DNA from 2 places in the Pseudoalteromonas sp. SG44-8 genome. Region 2 is predicted to be linked to the other one. Evidence: predicted binding sites of a transcription regulator. Region 2 holds the regulator's gene; the other holds the start of a gene.
The links. The regulator sigma-54, encoded in region 2, starts transcription at its own class of promoters, with help from an activator protein. The targets are predictions, from matches to a motif close to GTTGGCACGNNNNTNGNNT.
Positions count from the first base shown of each region.

Region 1: the regulator sigma-54 is predicted to act here: its motif matches at 1,454-1,472, upstream of H5163_RS04520 (DUF1328 family protein).

Region 1 is NZ_JACJEQ010000003.1:225,744-228,908, forward strand. Features, by position in the region: gene oadA (sodium-extruding oxaloacetate decarboxylase subunit alpha) at 1-736, opposite strand, end outside; gene H5163_RS04515 (OadG family protein) at 747-992, opposite strand; gene H5163_RS04520 (DUF1328 family protein) at 1,512-1,685, shown strand; gene H5163_RS04525 (hypothetical protein) at 1,740-1,931, shown strand; gene pdxJ (pyridoxine 5'-phosphate synthase) at 2,001-2,732, opposite strand; gene recO (DNA repair protein RecO) at 2,795-3,165, opposite strand, start outside.
Region 2 is NZ_JACJEQ010000036.1:23,956-27,120, forward strand. Features, by position in the region: gene ptsN (PTS IIA-like nitrogen regulatory protein PtsN) at 1-453, opposite strand; gene hpf (ribosome hibernation promoting factor) at 458-745, opposite strand; gene H5163_RS18895 (RNA polymerase factor sigma-54) at 774-2,270, opposite strand; gene lptB (LPS export ABC transporter ATP-binding protein) at 2,337-3,062, opposite strand; gene lptA (lipopolysaccharide transport periplasmic protein LptA) at 3,059-3,165, opposite strand, start outside.

The DNA of each region.
Region 1 (3,165 bases), on a different contig from region 2:
CAATCGTTTCAGTTGCGCTGTGTCCGTAAGTCATACTCATTGATGAAATTGCGGTATCAAGCATATCAATACCTGCATCAATCGCTTTTTGGTAAGTAGCAGTACTTAAACCTGTTGTGGCATGACACTGCATTGCAATTGGGATAGAGACTGTTTCTTTTAACGCTTTGATTAACTCTTCTGCATCGTATGGTTTAAGCAAACCAGCCATATCTTTAATACAAATTGAATGACAGCCTAACTCTTCAAGCTGCTTGGCAAGCGTTAACCACATATCAAGTGTATGAACCGGGCTTACTGTGTACGAAATTGTACCTTGTGCATGTGCGCCAACTTTAATCGCAGCTTTAATAGCCGTTTCAAGATTACGAACATCGTTCATCGCATCAAAAATACGAAACACATCAACACCATTTTTGTGCGCTCGCTCTACAAATTTTTCAACAACATCATCTGCATAATGACGATAGCCTAAAAGGTTTTGACCACGTAATAACATTTGCTGTTTAGTATTTGGCATAGCTTTTTTAAGAGCACGAATACGCTCCCAAGGATCTTCACCCAAATAACGAATGCATGAATCAAAAGTAGCCCCACCCCATGATTCGATCGACCAGTAACCTGCATCATCTAATTTTTGTGCAATCGGTAGCATGTCATCCAAACGCATACGCGTTGCTAATAATGATTGATGCGCGTCTCTAAGTACTAATTCTGTTAATTTTAATTTAGCCACAAGTCATCCCTTATAGTTTTTGTTTATTTTTGTACTGAGCTATGGCAGCACTTATCGCAGCGATGTGTTCACTTGGTACACCGGGTGCTTTGATCGATGGTGTCCGCGTTGGCATTACAACCGGCTGTTCAAAGCGGCTCGCTAATTTAGACATAGCGGTAATTGCTGCAATCAACAACGAAAGAAAAACGAAAACTCCCACCATCCCAGTGAGCATTAAGTTTGCTGCAGTAGCAAGTAATTGACCTATATCCATTCTGCCCCCCCTGAGTATTCTTACCCACCCGAAAGATAGGTAAAAAATCACTTTATTTAAATATTTATGCAATAATCATATCAAAGAAACAGACCAAGTCCAACACTTTGTAAATTGGTAAAACCAATTAATATAAAGCTAACATATCTTCAGCAAAGTTAACACACTGCTTTTTACTATAATTTAATAGGATATAGATGATAAAAATACTGAATATAGCTATAACTTATAAGTGAAATCTAATCTGCACCTTAATAACTTACCAACCGAACTACTCAACAACTGTTAAATTAATGAAAAAGCACTCAACATGAAATTGGTCTTACCAAAAAATCATGCTGAAATATTTATTTTCCAGGACGCCGAGTATAAGTTACAGATAAAGCTGTAAATAATTCCCACCTAATTCATGAAAATAAATAAAATAAACACTATCCAATTGATAATAAAGGATTTAAACACATGGCATGTAACTGGCATTATTTACTCTGAACAAATTAACAAACCAAGGAGACGACAATGTTACGCTGGACAATTACATTTTTAGTTATTGCGCTTATTGCTGCAGTGTTAGGTTTTGGTGGTATCGCAGGTGCCGCAGCAGGAATTGCTAAGATTATCTTTTTTATCTTTATTGTATTGTTAGTTATTTCACTCGTTTCAGGTGCGTTGCGCGGCAATGTCCCTAAGTGATAACAATTTATTTTAAATAACAACACATTTATTAATTTTACAAGGAATTACATTATGAAATCGACAACTATTAAAACTGCTGTGATCGCTTTATTCGCTAGTTTTTTTATCATGGGTTGTGAAGACAATCATGCAGAAGAGGCCGGTGAACGCATCGATGAAGCTGTAACCGACGTACAAAACAAAGTAGAAGACGCCTGTGAAGAAGTAAAAGAAGGCGTTAACGCTAAAGAAACTAACTGTTAATCCAGTTAGATACAAATAATAAAAAACGACTCTTTTGAGTCGTTTTTTGCATTTTAAGAGAAGTTAAAATTAAGCTCTCGCTTCTAGCATTAGTCGCTTCATGTCACGTACTGCTTTATCTAATCCATCTATGGCTGCACGCGCTATAATTGCGTGACCAATGTTTAGTTCGTAAATCTCTTTCATAGCAGCAATCGGTTTCACGTTATGATAATGAAGTCCGTGGCCGGCGTTTACTATCAAACCCAAACTTGCTGCATACTTTACACCTTGATGAATATGCTCAAGTTGTTTTTGTATCTCAGCATCAGTTTGCGCATCCGCATAAGCGCCAGTATGAATTTCAACATATGGGGCATTACAGGCTGTAGCTGCATCTAGTTGTGCTTTGTCTGCATCGATAAATAACGACACTTTTATACCGGCGTCAGTTAATTTTGCTGTCGCGGCTTTAATCTTATCTAGATTACCAACAACGTCTAAACCGCCTTCGGTGGTCAACTCTTCACGTTTTTCTGGTACTAAGCAAACATAAGCTGGCTTAACATCTAAAGCAATATCAATCATTTCATCTGTAACCGCTATTTCAAGGTTCATTCGTGTTTGGATTGTTTTAGCCATCACATACACGTCACGATCTTGAATGTGACGACGGTCTTCACGTAAATGAATAGTGATCCCATCAGCGCCAGCATGCTCAGCAACACTCGCAGCATGTGCTGGATCTGGGTAACTTGTACCCCGAGCTTGGCGTAAGGTAGCAATATGATCAACGTTTATACCCAAAAGAATATCTTTCATTTTTTTACCTGTAAAAATAACGGTTAAAAATACCGTATTAAGATTGTTGGTGAATACCCAAACTATTTGGATATAAACAGCTCGCGACTTTTTAATGGTTTTTTGCCTAATAAAGGCTTCATTAAATGACGACTTAATTGTTTCGCCATATATAACACATCCGGCGCACTAAAGTCATGATCTGCAATTGCATTTAACTGCGCGCCAGAAAAGCCACTGCCTTGATTTTCTTGGGCAACAAAGCCGTATTCAGCAAAGTAACTATACGTTTGCTCTGCCGAAATTGGATCGCCTGCGGCATCAAAACTAAAGTCAACGCCATAGCCTAATAATTCTAATAATTGAAATTCATAAGAACGTAATACAGCTTGTAAGTTAGGGTGCTGGTTAAGCTGTTGTAGGTGAGTTTTATACAATTGATAGGCATGATCAA
Region 2 (3,165 bases):
CTACGATTGAGCTGCAATTACATGATACAAATCTTGGTCTGTTTTTGCGCTACGTAGTTGTTTACAAAAATCTTTGTTATTGAGTTTATCAGCAATTGTGGCTAACGTCTTCAAATGAAGTTGGCTGTCACCATCTGGTACGATGAGGGCTACAAATATATCAACTGGGCGATTATCAATCGCATCAAAATCAACCGGTGATTCACTCACTAAAATTATTGCTAGCGGGTTTTCAACACCACTCATACGGCCATGAGGGATAGCAATACCACGACCAATACCCGTACTACCTAGTTTTTCTCTCGACAGTAGTGCGTTGAGGATTTCTTGTTGTGATAGCTGAGGGAGCTGTTCATGAGCCAATTGGCTTATAAATTCAATGATCCGTTTTTTGCTATTAAAAAGGACCGCAGCTTTACTGCAGTCCTGACAAATAAGTGAGCTTAATTTCATAGTGTTAGTGTCGAGCGTGCTTCTCTTTGTGTTTAATTACTTGACGATCAAGTTTATCGATTAGTCCGTCAATAGCTGCATACATGTCTTGGTGCTCAGTCGAGGCAAATAATTCAGCGCCACTGACATGTAATGTGGCCTCTGCTTTTTGGCTTAGTTTTTCTACATCAAGAATAACATGGACATTATTGATATGATCAAAATGCCTTTCAAGCTTGGCAAACTTATTGTTTACATAGTCTCTTAATGAATCAGTAATTTCTACGTGACGACCAGTTAAATTTAGTTGCATAAGCATTTTCCTCTTGTGATTTTACGCCTTAAATCAAACTTTTACGTTGATTTGACGGTGGAATAGCCAGCGACTCGCGGTATTTTGCAATAGTCCGTCTAGCTACTTTGATACCTTGCTCTGCCAATATATCTGCAATCTTACTATCACTCAATGGTTTCGCTGAGTTTTCTGCACTGATCAATTTTCTGATCAATGCTCGAATAGCTGTCGAAGAGCATTCGCCGCCGTTCTCAGTGCTTACATGACTTGAGAAAAAATACTTTAACTCAAAAATACCACGGGGGGTATGCATGTACTTTTGTGTCGTTACGCGAGAGATTGTTGATTCGTGCATCTCAACCATTTCAGCAACGTCGTTTAGTACCATAGGTCGCATTGCTTCAGGGCCATGCTCAAAGAATCCCTGCTGTTGTTTTACAATGCAGTTAGTTACTTTGAGTAACGTCTCGTTACGACTTTCTAGGCTTTTAATAAACCATTTAGCTTCTTGCAAATGCGAACGTATAAATTGGCTGTCAGTGCTTGATTTTACTGAGCGTGACATTGCCGCATATTGGCTGTTCACTCTAATTTTTGGCATGCTGTCTGGATTAAGTTCAACCACCCAGCGACCTTTAATTTTTTTCACCGAAACATCAGGTATAACATACTCTGATTCTTCGCGTACTATAGTATCCGCAGGCTTTGGATTAAGGCTGTGGATCAATGTCATTACTTCTTTCAGCTCATCTTCTTTAAGCTTAGTCTTTTTCATCAAAGTGCGATAGTCACGACTAGCTAATAAATCGATATGATCAGTTAAAATCATTTTAGTCTCGCTAATCCAAGGAGTTGCAGGATCAAATTGATTTAATTGAATACATAAACATTCTTGTAGGCTGCGCGCAGCAATACCAACAGGGTCAAATAACTGAATGCGTTTTAACACTGCTTGCACTTCGTCTAGTTCGATTTCTTCTTCGTTATTACCTTGATTTAAGCTCTCTGCGATGTCTTCGCAGCTCAAGGTTAAAATACCTGAATCGTCAACAGCTTCAACAATCGCAATGGCAATAGCTTCATCGGTTGGACTAAAAGGTGTGAGCTGTAATTGCCACATCAGATATTCGTGCAGGGTTTCAGTTGAAGCACCTTGATAAATTGACTCATCTTCAGGCATTGGGCCGGATGACGTATTTGGCGCAGCACTCATGTATTCGTCCCAGGTGACGTCCATAGCCATTTCGTCACTTAAAGTCTCTTTACTTAATGCTTCGCTACTTTCTTGTTCATATTCGCTGGGCTTGTCGTCTGCTGATGCACTAACAGTTAAGTCATCGTTGTCTTGTTTTTGTTCGTTTTTACCAGCCGTGTCGTCTGAATATTCATGCTCTTCTAGCTCTAACAATGGATTGCTGTCGAGTGCTTCTTGAATTTCTTGCTGGAGATCCAATGTACTGAGTTGCAATAAGCGAATTGCTTGTTGCAGCTGTGGTGTCATTGTAAGTTGCTGGCCCATGCGCAGCTGGAGTGATTGCCTCATGTATCTCTAACAATCCTTTTATTGTTATCATCGTTAAGTCTAGCAGATACTTAGCCGAGCGTGGCTTTATAGCCTAAATTGCTCGCCCAGGTAAACATCGCGGACTGTTTGGTCGGCAAGTACATGCTCAGGGGTACCTGATGCAATTAACTCCCCATGAGAAACTATGTAGGCTTTTTCACAAACATCAAGGGTTTCTCGTACATTGTGGTCGGTAATAAGTACGCCAATACCACGGTTTTTAAGGTGTTCAATAATCTTCTTTATATCTAACACTGAAATAGGATCAACGCCAGCAAAAGGCTCATCAAGTAAGATAAATTTTGGATTTGCGGCTAAAGCGCGTGCAATTTCAACTCGACGACGTTCACCACCAGATAATGCCATACCTTGGCTGTCGCGAATATGTTGAATGCTAAACTCATCAAGTAAGCTGTCTAGTGCTTCTTCTCTGGCTTGTTTATTCAGCTCTTTACGAGTTTCTAAAATAGCCATCAGGTTTTGATAAACAGTTAACTTACGAAAGATGGATGATTCTTGTGGTAAGTAGCCAATCCCTAACCGTGCGCGACTGTGCATTGGCAGTAAAGTGATGTCATTATCATCAATACTTATTTTACCTTTGTCGCTAGGTACTAAACCCACAATCATATAAAAAGTGGTGGTTTTACCTGCGCCATTAGGACCCAGTAAGCCAACAATGCTGCCTGCGCTAACTTCTAAACCCACGCTTTTTACAACTTGGCGACCTTTATAGCTTTTTGCTAAAAATTCAGCTTTTAATATACTCATGGCTGCCCTTTAGGTTTGTCTTTTTTACTGTCAACAGGTACCAAAATAGTGTGTACGCGATCGTTTGAGCTTGCGCCTTTTTCAGCACTGATCAGCTGTTGGT